DNA from 3 places in the Delftia sp. GW456-R20 genome. Region 2 is predicted to be linked to each of the others. Evidence: predicted binding sites of a transcription regulator. Region 2 holds the regulator's gene; each other region holds the start of a gene.

Region 1 (9,652 bases), on a different contig from region 2:
GGGATGGCGCTGGGCCTTTGGTGGCATGGCAGGCTTCAGCGCACTGGTGCTGGCGCTGCACGTGGCCGTTCTACCCGCCCTGCCTGCCACAGGCTCGGCCAGCCTGCGCCAGTTCAGCCTTCAGCTGGCCAACCGCAGGCTGCAGGCCGGGCTGGCACTGACGCTGCTGCTGGTGGCCGGGCATTTCATGTCCTTCACCTTCGTGCGCCCGCTGCTGCTGACGATGTCGGGGTTCGATGCGCAATGGATGAGCGCGCTGCTGCTGGCTTACGGCATCGCGGGCATTGCGGGCAACTTCCTGGCGGGCATCATCGCGGCGCGCCGCACGGCGCCGAGTCTGGCAGCGATCGCCCTGGGCCTGCTGCTGGCGCCTGTGCTGTTCCTGTCCGTGGGCGAATCGCCAACCGGTGGCGGCGCCGTGCTGCTGGTCTGGGGCCTGGCCTACGGCGGCGTATCGGTGGGCCTGATGACCTGGATGATGCAGGCTGCGCCACGCGCCGTGGAAATTGCCACGGCGCTGTACGTTGGCGTCTTCAACATCGGTATTGCCCTGGGCTCATGGGCGGGCGGCCAACTGGTCGATGGCTGGGGGCTGCACGCCACGCTCTGGCTGTCTGGCGGCTTGGCCGCTGCGGCCTTGCTGCTGTCTGCGGCCATGGGATTGGCTGGGCGAAATGGACCGGTCGCAGCCTGATGGCCATGAGGCCGTTAACCCCCCGTTAATTCCCCGCTGCCAGCATCCACGACCTGTCAGCCTGCATGGCTGAAACTCCTTGCCCATGCATCTCCGGTCATCCCCTCTTCTTTCGTCCTTCCTGCCCTTGCTTGCCGGCCTGCTGCTGGCGCCTTCGCCTGTTCTTGCCGGAGCGGCAGAGCCTGGCGGGCCGTCAGCGCTATCGGCGCTGGGCGCCTGGCTGCACCTGCCTGCCAGCCTGGCGCTGGGGCCGCTGGTCCTGCCGATGGGCGTGGTGGTGGCCATGCTGGCCTGGCTGCTGGCGCAGTGGCTGGCGCGCAGGAACGAAAGGCGCACGGGCCAGGCCGTGGATGCGCTGCTGTGGCAAAGCACCCTGGCCGGCCTGCTGGCGGCGCGCCTGGCCTATGTCGCGCAGTGGTGGACCGAGGTCGCGCCGGCCCCCTGGGATTGGAGCGGGATGCCGGCCTTCGCAGGCCGCATCATCGATATCCGCGACGGGGGATGGAACCTCTGGGCCGGTCTGCTGGCCGCGCTGCTGTACATGCTGTGGCGCAGCCGCCGCTCCCCAGTGCTGCGCCGCGCCACAGGGCTGGCGCTGGGCGCGGGGGCGGCCCTGCTGGTGCTGGGCAGCCTGCTGCAGGCGCTGCCCTCCGCAGATGCACCGGCCCTGCCGGCCTTCACCCTGGTCAACGGGCAGGCGCAGCCGGTCTCGCTGCAACAGTTGCAGCAGGCCGATGGCAGGCCCATGGTGATCAACCTCTGGGCCACCTGGTGCCCGCCCTGCCGGCGCGAGATGCCGGTGCTGGCCCAGGCCCAGCAGCAGCGGCCCGATGTGCGCTTCATCTGGATCAACCAGGGCGAGTCAGCCGAGGCCGTGATGGGCTACCTGCGGCGCGAGCAGGCAGCAGCCCCGCTGCCGCTGGCCCAGGTGCTGTTCGACCCGCAGCAGCAGGCCGGTGGGCACTGGCGCCAGCGGGGCCTGCCTTCCACCTATTTCTATGGCGCCGACGGCCGGCTGTGCGGCATGCGCATGGGCGAGCTGTCGCGCGCCAGCCTGGCCCAGCATCTGAAGGAATGTTCATGAGCGCTTCCCCCTTGTTTCCCCTGCCTGCACTGGCAGGAGCCCTGGCCCTGTCGACAGCCTTGGCCCTGCCGGCCGCGGCGTCCGAGCTGCCATCGGAGGAGTTTCTGGCCCAGCAGGGACTGACCCTGGTGGGACCGCTGCCGGCCGTGGGCGGACTCAAGGCCTGGGCCGCCTACCGCGACCGCCAGCCCGTGCCCATCTACCGCATGCCTGACGGCAAGCACTGGGTGCTGGGCACGGTGATCGACGCCCAGGGCCGCGACGTGAACGCCCAGGCCCTGCAGGCCGCCGTGCAAAAGCCCATGGGCGAGCAGCTGTGGAGCGATGTGCAGCGCGCCCAGTCCATACCGGATGGCCGCGCCGACGCGCCGCGTACGGTCTATGTGTTCACCGACCCCAACTGCCCCTATTGCAACCAGCTGTGGAACGATGCCCGGCCCTGGGTGGAGAGCGGCCAGGTGCAGTTGCGCCACATTCTGGTGGGCATCCTCAAGCCCAGCAGCGAGGGCAAGGCCGCCGCCTTGCTGACCGCGCGCCAGCCCGAGCAGGCCCTGGCCGAGCACGCACGCGCCTATGCCAAGGCCGGCCGCGCCAGCGCAGAGGGCGCGGGCGCCACGCCGCTGGCCCCGGTGCCGCAGGCCACGCGGCAGGTGCTGGCCAACCATGCCTCGCTGATGTCCACCTGGGGCCTGCGTGCCACGCCGGCCCTGGTCTGGAAGGATGACAAGGGGCTGGTGCAGGTGCGCACCGGCCTGCCGCCGGGCCTGCTGGAAGAGGTCATGGGGCCGCGTGGCAGGAAATGACGAGGACGACCATGAGCACAAGCCGTTCTCCCGCCGCTTCCACATCCTCCAGCGACTGGAGCGACCTGTTCCCCGCCCGGCCGGATGCGCCGCCGCTGCGCATCGTGCTGCATGCGCCCACGCCCGGCGCCCTGGCCCGTGCGCGCAGCAATCTGGCCAACCTGCGCCAGGACCGGCCCGGTGCCGAGGTCCGCATCGTCATCAACGGCCCGGCCGTCGAGGCGCTGCTGGACGCCGCGCCGGGCACGCCGCAGCATCTGGATGCGGCCGCCCTGGCCCATGCGCTGGTCTGCCCGAACACGCTCAGGAAGCTCGGCCGCGAGGCGCCTGCCGGCATGCGCGTGCTGCCGCAGGGCGGCATCGAGTCACTGGCCCTGCTGCAGCAGTCGGCCTGGTGCTACGTGCGCTGCTGAGCGGCCTGCGCCAGCGAGGCCAGGCAGCGCGCCTGCCATTGGTACTCGGGCTCGAACGATTCGCGGTCCGTGACAGCGCCGTGGCCGCCCTCGCCATAGACCATGGCGTAGGCCGCATAGTCGGCCGCCTGCAGCGCCCGGCCCGCCAGCCCATGCGCCGTGGCATAGGTGGCGGACACGGCGGCATGGCCGCAGCCGTCGAGGGAGCGTGATCCCTGGTGGTGGTTGGCCAGGCTGGCCGCCTCGCGGGCCAGGCGGTCCAGCTCCTGCCTGTCGATCTGGCCGTCCAGGTAGCGGCGAAGGCCTTGTGCGCAGCGGATGACGTCCGGGTCTTCCAGCAGGTGCGCGATGCGGTCCACGCAGGCCTGTGTGAATTGCAGCCTCAGGTGCTCGCCGGCTTCGGCGGCAAGGTCCAGTTCCGAAGCAAGGCTGTTCAGGGCATGGTTCATGGAGAACTCCTTGGCAGTGGCGACACAAGCAGCGTAGACCGGGGCCGCGCGCGGAAACAAGAGGGTGATTTCCGATACGCGCCCCGCATTCCCGAGGAATGCAGTCACCCTGTTAACCCCGTCTTAATCCCTGCGCCACACGCTATGGACTGCCTTGGGCGCCTGTCCATGGCAGGCAGTCGGCAGCCACTTGGAAAGCCCATTGCTTGACTCACATCAAGCCACCAAGGCCCTGAATTTCATATATTAAATTCAATATAAAAAGCATATTTTTAATGCTTTATTGAGTTTGAGCGACCACCCTCCGTGGCCGCAGGACGATGAAAGACAGGCCATGCCAAAAACATCCCGCGCCGGCAGCGGCTGCAACGACTGCAGCTGCAAGCCCTCCTCCCAGGACATCCCCGCCCGCACCGCCGCCCATGCACAGCCCGCCGCAGGAAAGCGCGGCTTCCTGCAGGACCTGCTGGCCGCTGCCATGGCGGCCGTGGCCCTGCCCGTGGCGGCGGCCACGCCCGGCACCCCAGGTTTTCAACCACCGCGCCGCCCCGGCGAGGCCGGCAGGCGCTACGGCATGCTGGTGGACCTGCGCCGCTGCATAGGCTGCCAGGCCTGCACGGTGAGCTGCTCCATGGAGAACCTGCCGCCGCTGGGCCAGTTCCGCACCACGGTGCTGCAGTACGAGGTGCAGCACGCGGGCAACGAGGACCTGCCGCCGGCCATGCTCAACCTGCCGCGCCTGTGCAACCACTGCGACAACCCGCCCTGCGTGCCGGTCTGCCCGGTGCAGGCCACCTTCCAGCGCAGCGACGGCATCGTGCTGGTGGACAACGAGCGCTGCGTGGGCTGCGGCTACTGCGTGCAGGCCTGCCCCTATGACGCACGCTTCATCAACCACGAGACGCAGACCGCCGACAAGTGCACCTTCTGCGAGCACCGCCTGGAAGCCGGCCTGCTGCCGGCCTGCGTGGAAAGCTGCGTGGGCGGCGCCCGCGTGATCGGCGACCTCAACGACGAGGGCAGCGAGATCCGCCAGCGCATGCGCGAGCACGCCAAGGACCTCAAGGTGCTCAAGCCCGCCATGGGCACGGACCCGCATGTGTACTACCTGGGATTGCCCGACGCCTTCGTCGACGGCGTGGACGGGCAGGCCAGCGTGCGGCTGGTCACTTCCCACTGAACGCAAGGAGCACCCCATGCACATCGTCGAACTCCTGACCCCCGCCTACGAATCGGCCTGGCTGCCCTGGGCCGTGCAGTACTTCTTCCTGGCCGGCATTGCCACGGGCGCCGCCCTGCTGGCCGCCGCCTGCGCCTGGGCGCCGCGCGGCAGCGCCATGGCGCGCCTGCTGCCGGCCGCCGTGCTGGTGCTGGCCGTCAGCGCCATCGCCGCACCCGTGTCGCTGCTGGCCGACCTGCACCAGCCTGCGCGCTTCTGGCATTTCTATGCGCACTTCACGCCGTGGTCGTGGATGTCGGTGGGCGCCCTGCTGCTGCCCGTCTTCGTGGGACTGGCGCTGGCCTTCGTGCTGGCCTGGTGGCTGGGCCGGCCGCAGTGGCTGCGCTGGCTGGCGCCGCTGCTGGCCGTGTCGGCGCTGACCATCACCGCCTATACCGGCGCCGAGCTGATGGCCGTGCGCTCGCGCCCGCTGTGGAACACGCTGTGGGTGCCGCTGAACCTGGCGCTCACGGGCTGGCTGGCCACGGTGGGCTGCATGCTGGTGACGGCGCGCTTTCTGCCCGCCCGCCACCGCCCCGATGCCGGCGCCCTGCAGGCCCTGCGCGTGCTGGGCCTGGCGCTGGCGCTGTGCCTGCTGGCCATGGTGGCGGTCTGGGCCGTTGCCGGCTGGCTGGGCCAGGGCCGCTCCTTCCAGGCGGCGCTGCAGCTGTGGCAGCAGTTTCCGGTCTGGCGCCTGAGCATGCTGGGCTCGGCCGTGGCCGGTGCCGCCTTGCTGTGGGCCCTGGTGCGGGGCGGGCAGCGCATGGCCTGCCCGCGCTACACGCTGGCCCTGGGGCTGGGCCTGGCCACCGCGGCCTGGGCCTTCCGCTGGGCGCTGTTCATGGGCGTGCAAGGCGTGCCCAAGTACGGCGCGGGCCTGTACATCTACCACATGCCGCTGGGCGGCGACGGCCTGCTGGGCATGCTGGGCGTGGCCGGCCTGTGCATTGCACTGGTGACGCTCGCCACCTGGGCGCTGGAGCTGTTTCCCGCGCGCTCGGCCACGGCCCGCGCCCTCTGACACCGCCGCCCTGACGACCCCTTACCCATTCACGGAGCGCGGCCCGCCACCGGCCGGCCGCGCCACAGAAAGCCTTTCATGACCGACAAGAAGAAACTCCCCCAAGCTCCCGAAGATTCCCTGGATGCCGAGGCCACACGCCGCCGCCTGCTGCTGCGCGGCGGACTCACCGCCGGTGGGCTGGCCGCCTTTGCGGCCGGCTACGGTGAAACACTGGCGCGCGGTGCCAAGGGCCTGGTCGCAGGCACCTCGGGCACGCCCACGGCCAGCGCCACGCGCGGCAATTCGCTGACGCCGGAGTTCCGCATCGACCCGGCCACGGGCGCGCTCGCCACCCAGCCCGGCCAGGTGGTCAGCCCGTCCAGCTGCCTGGGCTGCTGGACGCAGTGCGGCGTGCGCGTGCGTGTCGATACCGCCAGCAACCGCATCCTGCGCGTGGCAGGCAACCCCTACCACCCACTGGCCACCACGCGCCCGGCCGCCATGGAAGAACCCGTGCGCGAGGTCTACGCCAAGCTGGGCAAGGAGCTGGGCCTGGAGGGCCGCGCCACGTCCTGCGCGCGCGGCTCGTCCATGCTGGAGCACCAGAGTGCGCCGCACCGCGTGCTCACCCCGCTCAAGCGCGTGGGCCCGCGCGGTAGCGGCCGCTGGCAGAGCATTTCCTTCGAGCAGCTGGTGCAGGAAGTCTGCGAGGGCGGCGATCTGTTCGGCGAAGGCCAGGTCGATGGCCTGCGCGCCATCTGGGACACCAGGACGCCGCTGGACGCCGACAACCCCGAGTTCGGCCCGCGCTCCAACCAGTTGCTGGTGACCGACGCCTCCAACGAAGGCCGCGCCCAGCTGCTGCGCCGCTTTGCGGGGCCGTCCTTCGGCACCGTGAACGTCAGCAACCACGGCGCCTACTGCGGCCAGAGCTTTCGCGTGGGTGCGGCAGCGGCCCTGGGCGACCTGCCCGGCATGCCGCACGGCAAGCCGGACTGGAGCCATGCCAGCTTCGGCCTGTTCATCGGCGCGGCGCCCGCGCAGTCCGGCAACCCCTTCCAGCGCCAGGGCCGCGAGCTGGCCGAGGCCCGCTCGCGCGAGGACAACCGTTTCCGCTACGTGGTGGTCTCGCCCGTGCTGCCGACCTCGTCCAGCCTGGCTGCGGGCAGCGGCAACCGCTGGCTGGCCGTCAAGCCGGCCAGCGACCTGGCCCTGGCCATGGCGCTGATCCGTGTCATCCTGGACGAGGCGCGCCATGACACGGGCTTTCTCGCCCAGCCCGGCCCGGCCGCCATGCAGGCGGCGGGCGAGGCGTCCTGGAGCAATGCCACGCACCTGCTGGTCAACGAGCCCGGCCACCCGCGCCATGGCAGCTTTCTGCGTGGCGCCGACCTGGGCTGGGCCCTGCCCGCGCCAGCCGAAGACGGCAAGCCGGCCCAGGATGTGTTCGTGGTGCAGCGTGCCGATGGCAGCCTGGCGCCGCACACCCAGGCCGAGCCTGCACAGCTGATGGTGCGCACCCGCGTGGCCGTGCCCGGCATGAAGGCCGAAGGCGCGGACCAGGCCCCCGAGCTGTCGGTCTGCTCCTCGCTGGCCAAGCTGCATGAGCAGGCCAGCCTCAAGACACTGGACGAGTACGCGGCGCTGTGCGGCGTGGCGCGCGGCGAGATCGAGGCGCTGGCGCGCGAGTTCACCAGCCATGGCAAGCGCGCCGTGGCCGATGCGCACGGCGGCACCATGAGCGGCGCGGGCTTCTACACCGCCTACGCCATCAGCATGCTCAACACCCTGGTGGGCAACCTCAACGTGCAAGGCGGCCTGGTGCTGGATGCCGGCCCGTTCGGCCCCTTCGGCCCGGGCCCGCGCTACGACTTCGCCAACTTCGACGGCAAGGTCAAGCCGCGCGGCCTGGCGCTGTCACGCCACCGCCAGCCCTACGAGAAAAGCGCGGAATTCCAGCGCAAGCGCGAGGGCCAGCCCGAGGGCGCGAAGGACTACCCCGCCGCCCAGGCCCCGTGGTACCCGGCCGTGGGCGGCCTGTCCAGCGAGATGCTGTCCAGCGCGCTGGCCGGCTACCCCTACCGCGCCAAGGCCTGGATCAACCACATGAGCAACCCCGTCTACGGCATTGCGGGCTTTCGCAATGCGCTGGTGGACGATCTCAAGGACCCGAAGAAGCTGCCGCTGATCGTCTCCATCGATCCCTTCATCAACGAGACCAGCGCGCTGGCCGATTTCATCGTGCCCGATACCGTGACCTACGAGAGCTGGGGCATCTCGGCGCCCTGGGCCGACGTGGTGGCCAAAAGCTCCACCGTGCGCTGGCCCGTGGTGCAGCCCGCCGTGGCGCGCACGGCCGGCGGCCAGCCCGTGAACGTGGAGAGCTTCCTCTTTGCCGTGGCAGAACGGCTGGGCCTGCCCGGCTTTGGCGAGGCCGCCATCAAGGACGCCCAGGGCCAGCCCCATGCGCTGCGCTCGGCCGAGGACTTCTTCATCCACGCCCTGGCCAACGTGGCCTGGGCAGGCGGCAAGCCCGTGCCGGCGGCCAGCGATGACGACATCGCCATCACCGGCGTGGACAGGCTGGTGCCCGCGCTGCGCCAGCGCCTGAAGGACGATGAATGGCGCCAGGTGGCCATGCTGCTGACGCGCGGCGGGCGCTTCGACCGCATCGAGGACGCCTGGAAGGACGGCCACACCCGCAAGGCCCACGCGCCTGCCCTGCAGGTGTGGAGCGAGGAGCTGGCCCGCATGCGCCACGCCATGACGGGCGAGCGCTACAGCGGCTGCCCCACCTGGTATCCGGCGCGGCTGGCCGACGGCAGCGCCATGCGCACGCATTTCGGCGAGCAGCAATGGCCGCTGCTGCTGACCTCGTACAAGTCCAACCTGATGAGTTCCATGTCGATTGCCGTCTCGCGGCTGCGCCAGGTGCATCCGCACAACCCGGTGTCCCTGCACCGCGATGACGCCGAGCGGCTGGGCATCGCCAACGGCGACACGGTGCGCATCCGCACGCCGGGCGGCGCGGTGACGGCCGTGGCCATGGTGCGCGACGGCGTGATGCCGGGCACCGTGGCCATCGAGCACGGCTACGGCCACCGCGAGCTGGGCGCGGGCCGCCACAGCATCGACGGCAAGCCCATGCCGGTGAACGCCGAGCATGCCAATGGCGTGAACCTCAATGACCTGGGCTTTGCCGATCCCACGCGGCCCGGCTGCAAAAACGTGTGGGTGGACTGGGTGTCCGGCGCCACGGTGCGCCAGGGCCTGCCTGCGCGCATCGAGAAGGTCTGATCAGCGGGCGGAGCTGGCGACGGGTGAAGTAACGGGTGTAGCGCCTGGTGTGGTGGCGGCCTGCCAGCCGCCGCCCAGCGCCTGGTACAGCGCAATGGCGTTTTCCAGCTGGCTCTGGCGCAGGCGTATGACTTCCTGCTGGGCCTGGAACAGATTGCGCTGGGCGTCCAGCTCTTCCAGGTAGCTGGCGTAGCCGGCCTCGTAGCGGTCCTTGGCAAAGCCCAGGGAACGCTGCAGCACCGCCTCGCGCTCGCTGGCGTGCTGCCACTGCGACTGCAGGCGCTGGGTGCCGACCAGGGCGTTTTCCACATCGGCCAGGGCCTTGATCACCACGCCCCGGTAGGCATAGGCGGCCTGGTCGCGCTGGGCGGTCACGGCGTCGAACTGGCCCTGCAGCCGTCCGCCCGTGAACAGAGGTGCCAGCACGCTGCCGCCCAGGGCCCAGACCGTTGCCGGGTGGTATTGCAGGGCATTGACCAGCAGGCTGCCGGCGCTGGCCGTCAGCGAGACCTGGGGCAGGAAGGCGGTGCGCTGCACGGCCAGGCTTTCGTCGGCGGCCGCCAGCTGCAGTTGGGCCCGTGCAATGTCGGGGCGGCGCTGCAGCAAGGCCGAAGGCAGGCCGGCGGCCGGCGCAGGCGGCGGTGCGCCCAGCGCAGCGGACTGGCCGTCGCTTGTTGCCATGAGCGCGGC
Region 2 (9,652 bases):
GGGCCGTTCGGTCAAGTAAAGGAGAGCGACATGGACATCACCACCATGCGCATCGTGGCCACGCTGGCCTCGCTGGCCTGCTTCATCGGCATCTGGTGGTGGGCGTTCGCCCGCCGCAACCAGGCCCGTTTCGACGAGGCCGCCCAGCTGCCGTTCGAGCAAGACTGAGTCCCTCCACCAGAACGAGAACTTCCCATGAGCGATTTCGTAAACAACTTCTGGTCGATCTATGTCACGGCGATCACGCTGGGCGGCATCATCGGCTGCCTGCTGCTGCTGTATCTCACCGCACGCAAGAAGGTGGTCCCATCGGCCGACAACACCACGGGCCACGTCTGGGACGAGGACCTGCGCGAGCTGAACAACCCCATGCCCAAGTGGTGGATGTGGCTGTTCATCATCACCTCGGTGTTCGGCTTCGCCTACCTGGCGGCCTATCCGGGCCTGGGCTCGTTCGCGGGCAAGCTGGGCTGGACGCAGCTGGGCGCCTATGAAAACGAGATGGCCAAGGCCCGCGCGGACCTGGAGCCGCTGTACGCCAAGTTCACGAGCATGAGCACCGAAGACATGGCCAAGGACCCCCAGGCCATGGCCATCGGCGAGCGCCTGTTCATGAACAACTGCGCACAGTGCCACGGCTCGGACGCACGCGGCGGCAAGAGCTTCCCCAACCTGACCGATGGCGACTGGCTGCATGGCGGCACGCCCGAGAAGATCAGGGAAACCATCACGGGCGGCCGCATCGGCATCATGCCGCCCATGGCCGCTGCCGTCGGCACGCCCGACGATGTGCGCAATCTCTCGCACTATGTGCTGAGCCTGTCGGGCAGCCCGCACGACTCGCTCAAGGCCTCGCTGGGCAAGTCCAAGTTCACGGCCTGCGCAGCCTGCCACGGCATGGACGGCAAGGGCAACCAGGCTCTGGGCGCGCCCAACCTGACCGATGACATCTGGCTGCACGGCTGGGGCGAGGCCGCCATCACGGCCATGATCAACAACGGCAAGCACAACGAGATGCCTGCCCAGAAGGACAAGCTGACCGAGGCGCAGATCGCGGTGCTTGCTTCCTATGTCTGGGGCATGTCGCACAAAGACGGCGCAGTCCGTCAGTAAGCACAGGGGCGGCGCTGCGGCGCCGCCTTTTTGCGTTTTGAGTTTTCAGATATTTCAAAAAAACAAAGGAACCCACCATGAAGCCCGAGAGCGGGGATGACACCGGGAAGCCTCCCCGCAAAGTCATTCCGATCACGCCGGCCACGCCTGATCCGGGCGAGCTGGTGTCGATGTTCGAGTCGGAAAAGAAGGTCTACCCGCGCTCCATCAGCGGTGTCTTCGCACGCTGGCGATGGGCCCTGGTGTTTCTCACCCAACTGGTTTTCTACGGCCTGCCCTGGCTGGAGTGGGGCCAGCGCCAGATGGTGCTGTTCGACCTCGGAACGCGGCGCTTCTATCTCTTCGGGCTGGTGCTGTACCCGCAGGACTTCATCTACCTGGCGGGCCTGCTGATCATCTCGGCGCTGGCATTGTTCCTGTTCACGGCCGTGGCCGGGCGCCTGTGGTGCGGCTTCTCGTGCCCGCAGACGGTCTACACCGAGATCTTCATGTGGGTGGAGCGCAAGGTCGAAGGCGACCGCAGCGCGCGCATGCGGCTGGACAAGAACGGCTGGACCTTCGAGAAGGCCTGGAAGAAGTCGCTCAAGCAGTTGCTGTGGATCGCCATTGCGCTGTGGACCGGCTTCACCTTCGTGGGCTACTTCGTGCCCATCCGCGAGCTGGGCGGCGAGCTGCTGGCGCTGCAGGGCAGCTGGCAGATGTTCTGGGTGCTGTTCTACGGCTTTGCCACCTATGGCAACGCGGGCTACATGCGCGAGCAGGTCTGCAAGTACATGTGCCCCTATGCGCGCTTTCAGAGCGCCATGTTCGACCGGGACACCATGATCGTCAGCTACGATACGGGCCGGGGCGAGCCGCGTGCACCGCGCACCAAGAAGGTGGACTACAAGGCCCAGGGCCTGGGCGACTGCATCGACTGCAAGATGTGCGTGCAGGTCTGCCCCGTGGGCATCGACATCCGCAACGGTCTGCAATACGAATGCATTGGCTGCGGCCTGTGCATAGACGCCTGCAATTCCATCATGGACAAGATGGAGTACCCGCGCGGCCTGATCCGCCTGACCACGCAGAACGCCATGGCCGGCCTGTGGCGGCGTGCCCAGGTGCTGCGCCGCATCTTCCGTCCGCGCGTGCTGATCTACTCGGCCGTGCTGATCGGCTTGAGCGTGGCCATGATCGTGAGCCTGGCGCTGCGCCAGTCGGTCAAGGTGGACGTGATCCGCGACCGCGCCTCGCTGTCGCGCATCGTGGCTGGCGGCAAGCTGGAGAATGTCTACCGCCTGCAGATCATGAATGCCACCGAGCAGGCCCAGCGCTACCGCATCAGCGCCCATGGCCTCGATGGGCTGGAGCTGGCGTCCGAGCAGGAAGTCGAGGTCGGCCCGGCCGAGACGCGCGGCATTGCGGCGCGACTGCAGATTCCCTACGGTTCGGCCGAGCCGGGCTCGCACACCGTATTCTTCGATATCGATGCCGTGCATTCGGGCGCGGGACGCGCGTCCGAAAAGGCCGTCTTCCTGGTGCCCCGGTGATGTTCCTGGCAGGCGTGGCACGGTCCGCGCCTGCCGCCTGAAAGAAAGAGGTTTCCCATGTCTTCCAGTCCCGCAGTGTCCGCGCCCGCGCAGGCTCCCTCGCACCCCGACGCCGGCAAGCCCTGGTGGAAGTTCGGCCATGTCTGGCTGGTGGTGGCCGGCCCGGCGGCCGTGGTGGTCGCTGCCGTGATCACGGCCATCATCGCCATCAATGGCGCCGATCCCGTGATCGACCCCGACTACTACCGCAACGGCATCACGATCAACGAGCGTGCCGATGGCGTGCGCGAAGTGCCCAAGAGCATGGCGCCCGCCGTCACCGGCCGCAACCATGCGGCCACGCCCGCGCACGATCACCCCACGGACCGCTGATCGCCGTGCACCCCTGCAAGAGGCCGCAGTCGCGGCCTTTTTGCATGGCGGATCGCATCTCCGGCATGCGCGACGGGTGAGGGTTTCCTACAGGCGTGCAGGGCGCTGCGGGGCTTGGCGCCATGCGTTGGCGCGGCGCACAATGAAGGCGCCCCCTCGACAGCACAAGGAGATCGCTGATGTTGGCCCAACGCTGGATGTGGATTGCCTGGCCTGCCTTTTTGGCAGCCGCCGTGATGGAGATGCTGGTTTTTGCCTTTGTGGACCCGCTGGAGCTGCATTGGCTCGGCGACCTGGGCTGGTCGCGCCAGGGCATCTACACGCTGGCCTTCTTCGCCTTCTGGGGCGTGACCATGCTCTCCAGCCTGATGACCACCATGCTGGGCCGATCGGCCCGCGATCTCAACGACGGCGTGGTCTCCGAGCCCGACCCGGACCTGGCCATGCAGGGGCTGGGGCGGGACTGAGCGAGAGCCCGCTGCAATGAACAAGGCCCGCTGTCGCGGGCCTTGTTCATTGGCGGATGAATGCTTGCCGCCCTTGCGGCCTCACTGGCACTGCTGGCTGTTGACGATGCGCTTGAGCGCCTCCGTGTCCAGGATGCGCAGATGGCGCTGGCGCACCTCGATGATGTTGTCGTCCGCGAACTTGGAGAAGGTGCGGCTCACCGTCTCCAGCTTCAGGCCCAGGTAGCTGCCGATTTCCTCGCGCGTCATGCGCAGCACCAGTTCCGACTTGGAAAAGCCCCGCGCATGCAGGCGCTGCACCAGGTTGAGCACGAAGGCGGCCAGGCGCTCTTCGGCGCGCATGCTGCCCAGCAGCAGCATCACGCCGTGCTCGCGCACGATCTCGCGGCTCATGACCTTGTGCACATGGTTTTGCAGGGCCGTGACCTCGCGCGACAGGTCTTCCAGCTTGTCGAAGGGCATGACGCAGACTTCGGCGTCTTCCAGCGCGACGGCATCGCAGGTGTGGTGGTCGTTGACGATGCCGTCCAGGCCGATGATCTCGCCGGCCATCTGAAAGCCTGTGACCTGGTCGCGTCCGTCCTCGGTGGCCACGCAGGTCTTGAAGAAGCCGGTGCGGATGGCGTACAGCGAGGTGAATGTCTCGCCGTTGCGAAACAGCAGGCCTCCGCGCTTGACCTTGCGGCGCGTGGCCACGATGTCGTCGATGCGCTGCATCTGCTCGGCATCCAGGCCCATGGGCATGCACAGTTCGCGCAGGTTGCAGTTGGAGCAGGAGGCTTTGATGGTCTGAAGGTTCATGGAGTGATAAACATCAGCGGCACACAGCGTGCCGGCGGTGACCTCGTGGATTGCGATGAGTTGGATCAAATTGTCGCAGCAGTCCCTCAAACAACTCTTGATATGAGTCAAGGACATGACCGATGTGCTGCGGCACAGTCGAGGTATTAGAGGAAAAAACCCATGACCGCTGTCACCCCAGAGCTGCTGCGTCGCTTTGACGTACCGGGGCCCCGATACACCTCGTTCCCTACCGCCGACCGCTTTGTCGAGGCCTTTGGTGCAGAGGACTATATCCTGGCGCTGCAACAACGCAAATCGAGTACCGCAGCGCGTGCCACGCCTTTGTCGCTGTATGTGCACGTGCCCTTTTGCGAGTCGCTTTGCTACTACTGCGCCTGCAACAAGATCGTGACGCGCCACCACGATCGCGCCGCCGTCTACCTGGACTACCTGGCGCGCGAGATGGCCTTGCATACGGCCCATTGCGGCAAGGGCCAGACCGTCAGCCAGCTGCACCTGGGCGGCGGCACGCCCACCTTCTTCTCCGACGACGAGTTGCGCACGCTGATGGGCCTGTTGCGCGAGCATTTCAAGCTGGAGCCGGGTGGCGAGTACTCCATCGAGGTCGATCCGCGCACCGTCAGCGTCGAGCGCCTGGCCGTGCTCAAGGAGCTGGGCTTCAACCGCCTGAGCTTCGGCGTGCAGGACTTTGACGAACAGGTGCAGATCGCGGTTCATCGCGTGCAGCCGGCCGAGCAGGTGTTCGAGCTGGTGGCGGCCGCGCGGCAGCTGGGCTTTGCCTCCATCAACGTGGACCTGATCTACGGCCTGCCCAAGCAGACGCCCGAATCCTTCGAGCGCACGCTGGCCCAGGTCAACGCGCTGCGGCCCGACCGCATCGCGCTCTATGCCTATGCCCACCTGCCCGAGCGCTTCAAGCCGCAGCGGCGCATTGCGGCCGAGGATCTGCCCCAGGGGGCCGACAAGCTGGCCATGCTGTCGCGTTCCATCGCCGCGTTCATGGACGGTGGCTATGTCTATGTGGGCATGGACCACTTCGCCCTGCCCGAGGACTCGCTGGCCGTGGCCAAGCGCCAGGGCCGGCTGCACCGCAACTTCCAGGGCTACAGCACCCAGCCCGACTGCGACCTGATTGCGCTGGGCGTGTCGGCCATCGGCAAGGTGGGTGCCAGCTACAGCCAGAACGCCAAGACGCTGGAGGAGTACTACGACGCCATCGACGCCAGCCACCTGCCCGTGGTGCGGGGCCTGGCGCTGTCGCGCGACGACCTGGTGCGCCGCGCCGTCATCATGGCCATCATGTGTCAGGGCGCCGTGCTGTTCGAGCCCATGGAGCAGGCCTGGCTGCTGGGCTTTCGCGAGTACTTCGCGCCCGAGATGGCGGCCCTGGAGGACTTGCAGGCCAAGGGCCTGGTGCAGATCAGCGACGAGGGCTTCCAGGTCACGCCCATGGGCTGGTACTTCGTGCGCGGCGTAGCCATGCTGTTTGACCGATATCTGCAGGCGGACAAGAACCGGGCGCGGTTTTCGAGGATCATCTAGGCCCCATGCTGTTGTCGCTGCTCTGGACCGCTTTGATCATGGGGCTCGTCGGCGGGCCCCATTGCCTTGCCATGTGCGCTGCGCCCTGCGGCGTGGTCACGGGCGGGGCGGGGCAGGGCGGCGGCTCGCAGGTGGTGGCCGTGCATGGATTGCAAAGCCGGCTGTGGCTGCGCACGGCGCTGTTCCACGGCGGCCGTCTGGCCGGCTATGCCAGCCTGGGCGCTGCCTCGGCCCTGGCCATGGAGAGCCTGTCCTGGCTCACCAGCCAGACCACGGCGCTGCAGCCGTTCTGGACGCTGACCCATGTCGCCGTGATGGCCTGGGGCCTGGCCATGATGGTGCAGGCCCGCCAGCCCGCCTGGCTGGAGTCTGCTGGCCGCGCCGCCTGGCGGCGCGTGCAGCCCTGGGTGTCGGCGCCGGGCGGCACGCTGGCGGCAGGCTATGCCTGGGCGCTCATGCCTTGCGGACTGCTGTATTCGGCCGTGCTGGTCGCCGCGCTCAGCGGCGGCCCGTTGCAGGGCGCGCTGGCCATGGCGGCCTTTGGCGTGGGCAGCGGGCTGTGGCTGGTGGCCGGCCCCTGGCTGTGGCGGCTGGGCCGGCAGCGCCTGAACGGTCTGCGCGCCGAATGGGGCACGCGCCTGGCCGGCCTGATGCTGGTGGGCGTGGCCGTCTGGGCGCTGTGGATGGACCTGATCTACAAGCCCAGCCTCTGGTGCCGTTGAGCAACAGCTGAGGCCAGACTTGGCACCTGGGGTCGCGGATTGGCTGCGAGGCCCTCAGAACTGGAGATAATGCCCGAATCATCGGCTTACATATTGCCGATTCCTTCAGCCTCGGGGCCGTTGCCGCGCGTGAACCATTCCGTCCTCATCGATATCCGAGACCTCCGTCCGGGCATGTTTGTCCAGCTCGATGTTGGGTGGCTGAACCATCCCTTTCCGGTCAGCAGCTTCAAGATCACCTCCAGCGCACAGATCCAGACCCTGAAATCCCTGGGCCTGGAGGTGGTGCGCTGTGTCCCGCACAAAAGCGACACCTGGCCCGCCGAGGTGCGCACCCCGCCGCCGCAGGAGCTGCCGCCCGTCGTGGTGGCCCCCGAGCCTGCACCCACCGAACCTGCGCCAGCACCGCTGCTGCTGTCCGTGCCCGACTGGCGCGGCCGGCTGGAGGACTGCAATGCGCGCTTTCAGAAGGTGGAGCGCGGCTATGTGGCCATAGAGACCACCATCGCCAGCGCGCCCGAGCAGGCGCGCATGCCCACCGAGGCCCTGGTCGATGGCTGCCTGGCCGAACTGGCGGGCCCGCAGGACGTGGCCATTCACCTGCTGTCCGATGGCGTGGGCAGCAGCCAGAGCGTGCATGCCGTCAACGTGACCGTGCTCAGCCTGCTGCTGGGCCGGGCCCTGGGCCTGCAGGAATCGCTGCTGCGCGACCTGGGCCTGGCGGCGCTGCTGCATGACGCGGGCAAGCCCGTGGCCGGTGTCGAAGGTATGCACGGCCTGGCCCTGGAGCCTTCCGTGCCCGACGCCCTGCGCGAGCGCTACGAGCGCCATGTGGGCGAATCCGTGGCCATTGCCATGCGCATGGGCCTGTCGGCCCAGGTCACAACGGCCATCGCCCAGCACCATGAATGGGCCGACGGCACGGGGTTCCCGCTGAGCCTGGTGGCCGAAGACATGGAACTCACGGGCCAGATCCTGGCCCTGGTCAACAGCTACGACCGCCTGTGCAATCCTGGCGATGCACAGACGCCGCATACGCCGCACGAGGCCCTGTCCATGCTGTTCAGTCGGCTGCGCGACAAGTTCGCCGCGCCCGTGCTCAATGGCTTCATCCGCATGATGGGTGTGTTCCCCCCGGGCTCGGTGGTGGAGCTGACCGATGGGCGCCATGCCATGGTCATGTCCGTGAATGCATCACGCCCGCTCAAGCCCTCGGTGATGGTGCACGATGCCGGCGTGCCGGCCGCGCAGGCGCCCGTGCTGGCGCTGGAGCTGTTTCCCGAGCTGGGCATACGCCGGGGAGTGGCGCCCGCGCAGCTGCCGCGCGATGCGCTGGACTACCTGTCGCCGCGCCGGCGTGTCTGCTATTACTTTGAACGGGCGGTGGAGTTGGATCCACCGAAGGTGGCGTCTTGAACAAGCAAGCGCTCAACCGCGCCTGGCCCCGCCTGCTGGATGCACTGCAGGAGGCCCTGTGGCTGATCGATGCGCGCACCCTGAAGGTGCTGCGCGCCAACGCCGCCAGCGAATCCGTCACCGGCTATGAGGCCGATGCGGCCCCGGGCCTGCCCGTGCAGGTGCTGGCCGCCACGCCGCAGCAGCAGGCTTTCTGGAGCGATCCCTTCAACTGGCAGGCCGGAGCCCAGTTCATTGCCGAGGTGCGCCGCGCCGATGGCCAGCTGGCGCCCGTGGAGATGCGCGTGCGCGCGCTCGACGGCGAGGTGCTGCTGGTCAGCATGCTGGACCGGCGCGAGCAGGCCTTGCACGAGGCCGAGTTCGAGAGCCTGCTGGGCGAGTTGCGCGCCACGCTGGAGTCCGCGGCCGACGCCATCCTGGTCTGCGATCCCGATGGCCGCATCCGCGCCTTCAACCACCGCTTTGCCACGCTCTGGGGCATTCCCGAGGCCCTGCTGGTGCGTCGCAACGACGTGGCCATCCTCGACCACCTGGCCAGCCAGGTGCGCGATGCCGAATCCTATGCGCGCCAGTTGAAGCTGCTGTCGGCCCAGCCCCTGATGGAGGCGGCCGACGTGCTGGACCTGCGCGACGGCCGCATCCTGGAGCGCCGCGCCGTGCCCCAGCTGCGCCGGGGCCTGCCCATGGGGCGGATCTTTTCCTTTCGCGACATCACGGCCGAGGCCCAGACCCAGGCGGGCCTGGAGCTGGCAGCGCGCGTCTTCGAGTCCAGCCTGGACGGCATCTTCATTGCCGACGGCTACATGGATGTGGCCCGCACCAACCCGGCCTGCGAGCGCCTGCTGGGCGGCATGCCCGTGCAGGGGCGCACGGTGGAGTCGCTGTTCGAGGCCTCCGAAGGCCAGGCCGACACCCTGGGCGACCTGGCCCGCATCCAGTGGCACCAGGGCGGCTTCTGGGAGGGCGACCTGTGGCTGCGCCAGGCCGGCGGCGCGCGCTGCGCCGTGCGCCTGTCCTGGGTGCCGCTGCGCAACGCGCAGGGCGACGTGGTGCAGAGCATCGGCTTCATGCGCGACCTCACGCAGCAGCGCGTGGCCCAGCAGCGCATTGAACAGCTGGCCTACAGCGACGCGCTCACCGGCCTGCCCAACCGCCTGAACCTCACGGAGCGCGTGGATGCAGCCATCGAGGCCGCGCGCGCAGGCGGCACGGTGTTCAGCATCCTGTTCATCGACCTGGACCGCTTCAAGATCATCAACGACTCGCTGGGCCACCAGTTCGGCGACCGCGTGCTCAAGCTGGTCGCGCAGCGCCTGAGCGACTGCATGCGGCCCGTGGACATCCTGTGCCGCCTGGGTGGCGACGAGTTCGTGCTCTATCTGCAGGGCTGCAACGCCGAGCTGGCCGCGTCGGTGGCCAAGCGCATCCTGCAGGAGATGGAGCGCCCCTTCCTGCTCGACGGCCTGGGTTTCTCCGTGCAGTGCAGCATCGGCGTGGCCCAGTACCCGGCCGATGGCCTCACGCTGGATGAGCTGATCCGCCAGGCCGACACCGCCATGTACCGCGTCAAGGAGCGGGGCCGGGGCCATTTCAGCTTCTACCAGCCGCAGATGAGCGCCGGCCTGCTGTCGCGCATGAAGCTGGAGCACGCCATGCGCCAGGCGCTGGAGCATGGCCGCATGGC
Region 3 (9,652 bases), 2.4 Mb from region 2:
GAGAAGAAGGTGCTGGTCAGCGGCCCGCCGCGCGAGGTGGCCGAGTTCAAGCATCCGTTCATCGAGCATTTCTTCCAGGGGGAGCGCGGCAGGCGCGCGATGAGCACGGTATGAGAAGCCCCCCTGAGTCGCTTCGCGCCTTCCCCCCTCTCGCTTTGCGGGGGGGGACGACACCCTCGCGGCGGGGCGGCCCTTGCTCGGTGTCCCTTGCCTTGGGGTGCGCCGGTTTTGAAGGTCTCGCCCTGAGTTGTGGATTGACTGGGGGCCACGGCCCCATGCCTTGTTTGCTGGGCTAACGTTATGGACCATTGATATGGAAAACAAATCACATGCCATGGCGGCCGGCATTTTCGTGCTGGTCGTGGCGGCCCTGCTGGCGGGGCTGGCGATCTGGCTGACGCGGGATACGCGGCAGTACAACGAGTACGAGCTGTCCACCAAGGACGGCATCAGCGGGCTGCAGGCCCAGGCTGCCGTGCGCTACAAGGGCGTGGCGGTGGGCAAGGTAACGCGGATCGGGTTCGATCCGCAGACCAATGGCAATGTGCTGATCCGCATCGCCATCGGCGTGAACACGCCCATCACGCCGACCACGTTCGCCGTGCTGGGCTACCAGGGCGTCACGGGCCTGGCCCATGTGCAGCTCGATGATGCGGACCAGCCCCAGCCCCAGCTGCCGCCCGGCCCCAGCGGCCTGCCGCGCCTGCCGCTGCGCTCGTCGCCGCTGAGCATGCTGGCCGACCAGGGGCAGGTGCTGCTGGAGCGCGCCGATGAAATCTCGCGCCGCCTCAGCGACATGCTGGACACCGACAACCAAAAGCGCGTGAGCCAGGCGCTGGAGAACATTGCAGCCGCTGCCGCAGGCGTGCAGCAGCTCACGCAGAACCTGGACCGCACGCTGTCCACCCAGGTGCCGCAGCTCGCCGCCGACGCCCACAACACCCTGCAGTCGCTGGAGAAGGCCAGCAACGGCGCCTCTGCCGTGGCCTCCGAACTGCAGCAGACCGTGCGCCGCGTGAACGCGCAGGACGGGCCGCTGGAGCAGATCGCCCAGAGCACGCGCGCACTGACCCGCATGGCCGATTCGCTGGGCCGCAGCACGGTGCCGCACGCCAACCGCGCGGCCGATGATGTCTCGCGCGCCGCGCGCCAGATGGGCACGGCGGCCAGCCGCTTCAGCGACAACCCGCAGGCCGTGATCTACGGGCCGGGCCAGGCCCGCCCGGGGCCGGGCGAGCCCGGCTTCGTCGCCCCGTCCGCAGCCACCCAGCCCTGACCGAGGAACCCGCATGTCCCCATCTCGCAAGACCGCCGTGGCCAGCGCTGGACTGGCCGCCGCCCTGATCCTGCTGGCCGGCTGCTCGGCCCTGCCGCAGCCCCCTGCCCAGCCCGCGCGCTATGACTTCGGCCTGGCGCCGCTGTCCGCGCCCGCGCAGGCCGCCACATCCGCCGCCCCGCAGGCACGCACGCCGCTGGCGCTGGCCGATGTGGAGGCCCCCGCCCTGTCCGACGGCAGCACGGCCATGTTTTACCGCCTGGCCTATGCCAACGGCCAGGAACTGCGCCCTTACCAGCTGGCACGCTGGAGCCAGCCTCCGGCCCTGCTGCTGCAGCAGCGCCTGCGCAGCCAGCTGGGCGTGCAGCGCCCCGTGCTTGCCAGCAGCGAAAGCGTGGCCCAGCCGCGCCTGCAGGGCGCCGTGCCCACGCTGCTGCGCGTGGACATCGAAGAGTTCAGCCAGGTCTTTGACGCGCCCGGCTCCAGTGCCGGCGTGGTGCGCCTGCGCGCCACCCTGGTCGAGCAAAGCGGTGCCGTGGACCGCCTGCTGGGTCAGAAGCTGTTCGAGGTGCGCAGTCCTGCCGCCTCCGGCGATGCTGCAGGCGGCGCGAAGGCGCTGGCGACGGCGGCCGATGCCGCCATTGCGCAGATCGATGAGTGGCTGGGGCAGCAGGGGCACTGAGCGGTAGCTTTGGCCGCCAGCCCCCCGTTTTTCCTTTCTTCCCCTCTCAACAACAGCCGATTGGTGCACTGCACTGTTCGGCTGTTTCTTCGTGGAGTGGACTCAGGTTCGAGCCGCTTTGGCGAGGCCACGTCGGGGCGATTGCAGCGCTTGTGAGCCTGACCGCGCTCCTTCAAGCAAAAAGCCCAGCAGAGCTGGGCTTTGGCAGGGCGAAGGCCTTACGCCTGAGTTACGCCTGAATCAGGAGGATTTGACCCTCAACTCCCTTGTGTAGGCCACCTTGCTGGAGCTGCTACGCGTGCGGAGCAGGCCGGTGTTCACTGCCTTGCGGGCAGCCATCAGCGCACGCGACATGCTGGCCTGTTTGAGGCTGAGCACTTCGGTGTTGATGTCAGTGCGTTCTTTGGTAGGCATGGCAGGCTCCTGTTGAATGAATCTTAGCAACGATGCTTTGCGATGGGGCCTTAAGCATCTTTGCTCGGCAATGCTTCATCGAACGGCCCACTCTCCGGTTGTCATTGCACTTGCTCAACCGCCACGGCGCAGGGGCGGACATACGGGGAAAAGGCTGGGTACTCAGGGCAGGGGCGGGCCGCGCCTGACCCAGCGCTTCCCGCGCGTCCGTCAGGGGCTGTAGTCCCGATCCCACCGTCTCGGCTGCCCCTGGGACGACCGTCAACACTAGGTCCAGACTACGGCGCGCAGCCCCCAGGTTTTTTACAGTGGAACCGTCGCTGATGCAGATCGCGGCTTTGAAAAACAAGGCCTGATTGCACAGCGCTACTTCAACATCACTGAAAGGACCAAGCCATGAATGAAGACCGCATCAAGGGCAACTGGAAGCAATTCACCGGCAAGATCCGTGAGCAATGGGGCAAGCTCACCGATGACGATCTGGACGTGATCGCCGGCAAGCGCGAGCAATTCCTGGGCAAGCTGCAGGAGCGCCAGGGCCTGGCCCGCGACGCTGCCGAAAAGCAGCTGACCGACTGGCAAAAGCGCAACCCCGACTTCCGCTTCGAAGACTGACGAGGGTGGACTGCGGATGGGCTGGACGCCCTGGCCGGCGCCGCCATCCGCTCCTCGACAGCCAGCGTGCCTGAGGCACGCACCAATGGCCCGCCGCCGCAGGCACCAAGGGCCGGTTCAGTACAAATACAAGGAGTTCCATCATGCAAACACCGCAACGCTTTCGCCACATGCTTTCCGCTGTCGCCCTGGGCCTGATGGCCTCCGGCGCCATGGCCATGACCAATGCGGAGCACACGGCCGCCAAGAACCAGATCGAGGCCGATTACAAGGCTGCCAAGGAACAGTGCAAGCCGCTCAAGGACAACGCCAAGGACGTCTGCGAGAAGCAGGCCAAGGGCCAGGAAAACGTGGCCAAGGCCGAACTGGAATCGCGCCGCAATCCTTCGCCCAAGAACAGCGAAAAGGCACTCAAGGCCAAGGCTGATGCGGACTACGACATCGCCAAGGAAAAATGTGACGACCTCAAGGGCGACGCCAAGGATGTCTGCGTGAAGGATGCCAAGGCCGCCCACGTGCACGCCGTGGAAGCCGCCAAGGTGAACAAGGCCCAGGCCGAGCCCGCTTCCAACTCCGCAGCCAAGGCTGCCAACGTGGCCGAAACCCGCAAGGACGCTGCCGAGGAAACCCGCGAAGCCGACTACAAGGCTGCCAAGGCCCGTTGCGACACCATGAGCGGCGCTGCCAAGGACACCTGCGTGGCTGATGCCAAGCGGAAATATGGACAGTAAGCTCCCCCTGAGCGGCTGACGCCGCTTCCCCCTCTCTACTCGCTTCGCGAGGGAGGGGGACGGCACCTTCGCCGCGAGGCGGCTCTTGCTCGGTGCCCCTGGCCTTTTGGCCGCGCCAGTTTTATCCGCCTTGACCAAGCCCCGCTCGCGGGGCTTTGCTGTTTTCGGGTTGGCTGATGTGGGTCAAACGGGTTGGGCGGTGCTGTTCCTAAGCTGCAGGCTTTCACGATGAAGGCAGGAGAAGCATATGGCCGTGCTGGAATGGAGCGGAGCGCTGGCATTGGAGTTGCCGGCCATGGACGAGGTGCATCAGGAGTTCGTCCTGCTGCTGGCCGAGGTGGAGGCGGCCGATGATGTGCAGCTGTGCGCGCGCTGGGATGAGCTGATCGCGCATACGCAGGTGCATTTCGACCAGGAAGACCGCTGGATGCAGTCCACGCGGTTCACCAGCACCAACTGCCACAGCCTGCAGCACAAGGTGGTGCTGCAGGTGATGCGCGAGGGGGCGGCCAAGGCGGCGGCCGGTGATCTGGCCGTGATCCGCAGCATGGCGGGCGAGCTGGCGGCCTGGTTCGTGCACCATGCGCAGACCATGGATGCGGCGCTGGCCCTGCATCTGCGCAGTGCGGGCTTCGATCCCGCCACGGGCTCCCTGGCGCACCCTGAGGCCTTGCCCGAGCAGCCCATCACGGGCTGCGGCGGTGCCTGCGATGGCAGCGCCGACCGCGCGCGGGCCGTGCCGGCCTGATCTGGCCTGAACCGATCTGAACCGCCAGTAAGGCCACCAGTCAGCCAGCCCGTTCAGGGCACGATCGCGGGCGATGCCAGGATGGGGAAGATCTTCACCAGCCCGCCCGCCATCACCTCCACGGCCAGGGCCGCGAGGATCAGGCCCATGAGCCGCGTCATCACGTTGATGCCGGTCTTGCCCAGCACGCGGGCGATCGGGTCGGCCAGCGAAAAGCAGACCATCACCACCAGCGCCACCACCACGCCATAGCCCACCAGGGCCAGGTGCTGCCAGATGGTGCGTGCCTGGTCGGCGTAGATCACCACGGTGGACATGGAGGCCGGCCCCGTCAGCAGCGGAATCGTCAGCGGCACCACGGCAATGCTGTTGCCCATGGCGGCCTTTTCCGCGCCAGCGACCAGCGTGGGCGCGTTGGGCCGTTCCTCGGCCGGGCGGGCGTTGAGCATGTTCATCGCGCTGATCAGCAGCAGCAGGCCACCGCCCACCTGAAAGCTCTGCAGCGAGATGTTGAAGAAGTCCAGCACCTGCAGCCCGATGATGGCGCAGGCCGCGATCACGCAGAACGAGGCCAGCGCCGCCGTGCGAATGGTCTGCTGGCGCTGCTGGGCGCTGAATCCCTCGGTGTAGTGGATGAAGAAGGGGACGATGGCCAGCGGGTTGATGATGGCCACCAGCGTGATCAGCGGTTTGAGGTCCATCGCATTCCCTGTAGGTTGCCGCCGCCCACCTGTGCCCGGCGCTTGCCGGTACGCACGACTTTTCGTTCCATCGAATGTCTCCTGTGAAAGAATTGCCGCACGGGCCGGCCCGCCGCCATTACAGCATTGCGGGGCGCGTCCGCCCACCGGGAAATCACAACAGGTTCTCAGACAGAAAGGAACGCGGACATGGGCAGTTTTGTGCAGTTGACTTCATTGGATGGCACGGCGTCGCCGGCCTGGGTGGCCCGGCCCGACGTGCCCGCGCGCGGCGCCGTCGTGGTGCTGCAGGAGATCTTCGGCGTCAACGCCCATATCCGCGCCGTGGCCGACCGCCTGGCAGCCCGCGGCTATGTGGCCGTGGCGCCGTCACTGTTCACGCGTGTGGAGCCGGGTGTGGACCTGGGCTACGGCGACGCCGACCGTGCCAAGGGCATGGCGCTGAAATCCGCCGCCGAGGCGCTGCCCCAGCCCGGCGTGCTGCCCGAGATCGAGGCCGCCATCGCCCATGCCGCCACGCTGGTGCCCGGCGGCAAGGTGGGCATCGTGGGCTTTTGCTGGGGCGGCCTGTGGGCCTGGCGCGCGGCCTGCAACCTGCCCAGCCTGTCGGCTGCGGCCTGCTACTACGGCGGCGGCATGACCACGCCGCTGGAGATGGGCCGCGAGCCGCTGTGCCCCGTCATCGCCCACTTCGGCCGGCGCGATACGCACATTCCCGTGGACGCCGTGCAGGCCTTCGCCCAGGCGCAAAAGCATGTGCAGGTGCACCTGTACGACGCCGACCACGGCTTCAACTGCGACCAGCGCAGCGCCTACGACGAGGCCAGCGCCCTGCAGGCGCGCGACCGCACGCTGGCCTTCTTCGACCAGCATCTGGCCTGATCTGCCATGCCGGGCGTGGCCCGGCATGGAAAATCCAGGCATCGGGATTTCCGGGAGTGCTGCTTGAAACCCGGTGCCTGATGCAATAGGCTTTCCAGAAGTCTCAACAGGAAAGGATGTTCATGCGACCGTCCGTGGTGCTCGACATGAATCGCAGCGCAGTGCGTGAAATGGCCAGCCGTTTCCGCACTGCGAACCCGCGCGTCTTCGGCTCCGTGCTGCATGGCACCGACCGGGACGGCAGCGACCTCGACCTGCTGGTCGATGCATTGCCGGGCGCGACGCTGTTCGACCTGGGCGGCCTGCAGGACGAGCTGGAATCGCTGCTCGGCCTTCGCGTTGATCTGCTGACGCCCGGAGACCTGCCGCTGAAGTTCCGTGCCCAGGTGCTTGCGGAGGCGCAGCCGATATGAACGGGCATCGCCTTCCCGATTACCTCGGCGACAAGCTGTGCTGATCGGTGTTGCGCGAGTGTCCGCAACTGGCCTGATCAACCCCCGGGGTCAGGATCACAGGCCGGCCCCGGCGTTGCCTTGCGCGCCTGCACGGTCTGCAGCGTGCCCCGCAGCGCGCGCTGCTGCGCGGTCAGGAAGCTCATCAGGCCGCCCAGGTCGTTCAGTTGTTGGTCTGGGCCGGCCATGCAGCACAGGTCGATCACCAGGCCCATCTGGTGCATGCAGTCCTTGAGGCGATAGACCTCGTATTCGGAAATGGGGTAGTACAGGCTGATCTCTTCCCTCGGCACTTGCGAGGAAGAGAAGAAAGGCGGGGAGGCGTGTGCTCCGCTGAGTGCATCGAGGTCAGACATGGCGGCTCCTTTGGCATGAACTGGCACCCCCTAGCGGAGGTCCCGCACAGCCCCGCCAAAAACGGAACCGTGCCCGGCGCAGCACCGGGAAGATGAAAAGCCGCTGCCTCATCAAAAGGCATGCGGCTGCTGCGCCTACGTTGTTCCGGGCCGCCAAGCCCGTATCCCCCGAGGGGATCGCGAAATGGTACTCCAAATGCGCGCCGCAGGCCGGGTTGCAATGTGGTCAACGCTATGCTGAGCTTGCCGCCGCCAACGGGTGGCAGGGCTGTGCAGGTTGGCGGGCCGGGCAAAGGAGCCGGCACCCCCTTGCGGAGGTCCTGCACAGCCCCGCCGAAACGGAACCATGCGCAGCCTTGGGGTCAGCCCTGCGGCTGCTGCGCGTGCAGCCCCATGTGGTACAGCCCCCAGGGCGCCTGCGCAAAGCGTTCCTTCAGGGGCTTGCCGGCCAGCTCCGCAATGCGGTCGGCGTCGTACATGGCCCATTGCGGGCCCAGGCCGCCCAGGCCCAGGCGCCGGCCGTCCATGTGCGTGGCCAGCAGCATGCGCCATTGCAGGGCCTGGGCCAGCGGCAGCTGGGCGCGGTAGCCGTCGATGGCCTGCAGGGTGATCCACTGGCCCTTGGCCGCTGCGGCGGCGCTGTCCACGCCGGCCGCCTGCAGCACGGTGGCCAGCAGCGGGCCGCGCAGCCGGTGGGGCTGGCCGTCGTATTCGATATGGGGCGTGATCTCCACCGTGGGCAGGCGCTCCAGCGCATGGGCCCCTGTGGTCCAGGCCGAGTCGAAGGCCAGGCCATGGTTTTTCAGCAGCAGGTCGGCCACCGGGTCCAGCGGCCCCCGGTTGCCGCGCACGCCGGGGCCGCTGATGGTGAGCACGGCGGCTTCGGTGCTTTTTCCGGGGGCGGCGGGGGCGGCCAGGGCGCTTTCACACAGGGCCAGGCCGGTGGCTGCGCTGGCGGCCAGCAGGCTGCGGCGTGAAAGCGGGCTCCGGCTTGCGGATGCGGTCATGGGGAACTCCTGGGGGTGCGTGGCGATGTGCCAGCGCCGATTTTCCGTGAAGTGCCCATCCTGCGCGACAACGCCGCGCCCGCTGCGGTCAGCAGGCTCAGCAGCGCCATCCCCCCGGCGCCCAGCGCTGGAATGGGCGCCGCAGATGGTGCGGGGGCCGCCGTGACGGTCACGGTGTTGCTGTCCGAGCCGGAGGTATTGCCATCACCGGGCACATAGCGCGCCTGCACCGTGGCCGTGCCCGGTGGCAGCCGGGGCACGCTGCAGCTGGCCTGCCCGCCGGTCACCGCAACGCTGGCGCACAGCACCTGCGTTCCGTTCAAGAAATCCACCGTGCCGCTGGCGCCGGCAGGCAGCGTGACCTGGGCGCTGAAAGTCACGCTCTGGCCATGGCCTGGCGCAGCGGGGGAGGCCGACAGGTGGGCGCTGGTGGCTGCCGGGCCGATCACCACGGTCACGGCTGCGGGTTCGGTGGTGGCGCCGTTGGCATCGGTGGCGGTCAGCGTGAAGCTGTAGCTGCCTGCCGCCTGCGTGGCTGGGGCCGAGAGGGTGCCGGCGGCCTGGCTGAAGCCTGCGGGCAAACCGCTCACGCTGTAGCTGAACGGCCCCACGCCGCCGCCGGGCACGGGCGCCAGCGGCTGGCTGTAGGCCGTGCCGTAGGTGCCGGAGGGCAGGCTTGCCGTGACGCTGAAGGCCGTGAAGCTGGCCTGCACGCTCCTGGCTGCATCGATGGTGACGCTGCAGGTGGACATGCTGCCGCTGCAGGTGCCACCCCAGGCGGCAAAGGCATGGCCAGCGTCGGGCGTGGCGGCCAGGGTCACCAGGGTGGGCGCGCCTTCGAAGTAGCCATAGCCGGCCTGGCACAGGCCGCCTGGGCGGCCGCAGTCCTGTACGGCACCCGTGGCCGCAGGCGGAGAGGCCTGCGCCGATACGCCGCCCGCGCCGCTGGTCAGAACAGTCAATGCCGCCTGGAAGACGTTCGCCTCCACGGCGCCGATGTCACACCGCGCACCCTGGGGGCGGACCACGCCGCGCTGGTCCGTGCCGGGTGCGGCCGTGCAGGCCACCCCGTCCAGTGCCGGGCTGCCGGTGCTGTTCAACATGGTCTGGGTGGGGCCGCCGTGGCTGGCCAGGGGGCCGAGCTGCGGGTTGCCCGTGGTGAAGGCCAGGGCGCTGATGTCGGCATTGTTCAGGGCCTGCGCCAGGCCCAGCAAATTGTTGCTGCCGCTGGCATCGCTGGTGCCGCCATTGCGCAGGTCCAGCACCACGTCCCTGCCAGCGGGCTGTTTGGTGGCCGGCTCGAACACGCTGTCCTGGGCAATGCTGGCCTGCATCTCCAGCGAGGCGCCGCTGCGGGTGCAACTGATGTTGCCACCCGCACTGCAGGCGGCCTGGGAGTCGCCCAGGCTGTAGATGGCGCCGCCTTGCGCGGCCGGGTTGTCGTCGCCATTGGCCTGCGCGGTATTGCCGGCCAGGGTGGAGAAACGGATGGTGAGCGCGCCGTTGTAGTTGAAAACGGCGCCACCCAGGCCGGCGCCGCCGCCGCTGCTATTGCCCAGCCCACCGTGTGCACCGTTGCCAGCCAGGGTGACCTGGTTCAGCGTCAAGGTGCCTGCGTTGTTGAAAATGGCCCCTCCCATGCCGCCTGCGCCACCGCCAGCGTCGAAGGCGCCGCCCCCACCGTTGCCGGCGCCGAAGCCGCCACCGCTGCCACGACGGCCACCACCACCGCCAAATCCGCCGCCGCCGGAGCCGCCGCCGCCACCACCGAAGCCGCCGTTCTTGCCG

What was found. Region 2 encodes FNR, which switches genes on or off when oxygen is low (the NO sensors DNR and NnrR bind a similar motif). Its sites were predicted from a motif close to TTGATNNNNATCAA; they were not measured.
Region 1: dsrO (sulfate reduction electron transfer complex DsrMKJOP subunit DsrO) is a predicted target of FNR. The motif match lies at 3,650-3,663, and genes of this name have one in related genera.
Region 3: A4F85_RS22015 (hemerythrin domain-containing protein) is a predicted target of FNR. The motif match lies at 3,892-3,905, and genes of this name have one in related genera.

The regions. Positions count from the first base shown of each region.
Region 1 is NZ_LWCN01000003.1:220,359-230,010, forward strand. It holds gene A4F85_RS02330 (MFS transporter) at 1-694, shown strand, start outside; gene A4F85_RS02335 (TlpA family protein disulfide reductase) at 780-1,778, shown strand; gene dsbG (thiol:disulfide interchange protein DsbG) at 1,775-2,581, shown strand; gene A4F85_RS02345 (DsrE family protein) at 2,593-2,994, shown strand; gene A4F85_RS02350 (hypothetical protein) at 2,979-3,443, opposite strand; gene dsrO (sulfate reduction electron transfer complex DsrMKJOP subunit DsrO) at 3,778-4,623, shown strand; gene nrfD (NrfD/PsrC family molybdoenzyme membrane anchor subunit) at 4,640-5,683, shown strand; gene A4F85_RS02365 (tetrathionate reductase subunit A) at 5,762-8,962, shown strand; gene A4F85_RS02370 (efflux transporter outer membrane subunit) at 8,963-9,652, opposite strand, start outside.
Region 2 is NZ_LWCN01000004.1:1,307,688-1,317,339, reverse strand. It holds gene ccoO (cytochrome-c oxidase, cbb3-type subunit II) at 1-19, shown strand, start outside; gene A4F85_RS11295 (cbb3-type cytochrome oxidase subunit 3) at 31-168, shown strand; gene ccoP (cytochrome-c oxidase, cbb3-type subunit III) at 196-1,113, shown strand; gene ccoG (cytochrome c oxidase accessory protein CcoG) at 1,191-2,645, shown strand; gene A4F85_RS11280 (FixH family protein) at 2,703-3,017, shown strand; gene A4F85_RS11275 (hypothetical protein) at 3,197-3,484, shown strand; gene fnr (fumarate/nitrate reduction transcriptional regulator Fnr) at 3,566-4,285, opposite strand; gene hemN (oxygen-independent coproporphyrinogen III oxidase) at 4,448-5,830, shown strand; gene A4F85_RS11260 (sulfite exporter TauE/SafE family protein) at 5,836-6,552, shown strand; gene A4F85_RS11255 (HD-GYP domain-containing protein) at 6,622-7,968, shown strand; gene A4F85_RS11250 (bifunctional diguanylate cyclase/phosphodiesterase) at 7,965-9,652, shown strand, end outside.
Region 3 is NZ_LWCN01000004.1:3,719,196-3,728,847, reverse strand. It holds gene A4F85_RS22040 (ABC transporter ATP-binding protein) at 1-114, shown strand, start outside; gene A4F85_RS22035 (MlaD family protein) at 314-1,276, shown strand; gene A4F85_RS22030 (ABC-type transport auxiliary lipoprotein family protein) at 1,290-1,958, shown strand; gene A4F85_RS30710 (hypothetical protein) at 2,199-2,372, opposite strand; gene A4F85_RS22025 (CsbD family protein) at 2,769-2,987, shown strand; gene A4F85_RS22020 (hypothetical protein) at 3,131-3,718, shown strand; gene A4F85_RS22015 (hemerythrin domain-containing protein) at 3,966-4,466, shown strand; gene A4F85_RS22010 (MarC family protein) at 4,520-5,167, opposite strand; gene A4F85_RS22005 (dienelactone hydrolase family protein) at 5,357-6,049, shown strand; gene A4F85_RS22000 (nucleotidyltransferase family protein) at 6,172-6,462, shown strand; gene A4F85_RS21995 (hypothetical protein) at 6,540-6,857, opposite strand; gene A4F85_RS21990 (molybdopterin-dependent oxidoreductase) at 7,220-7,864, opposite strand; gene A4F85_RS31275 (choice-of-anchor Q domain-containing protein) at 7,861-9,652, opposite strand, start outside.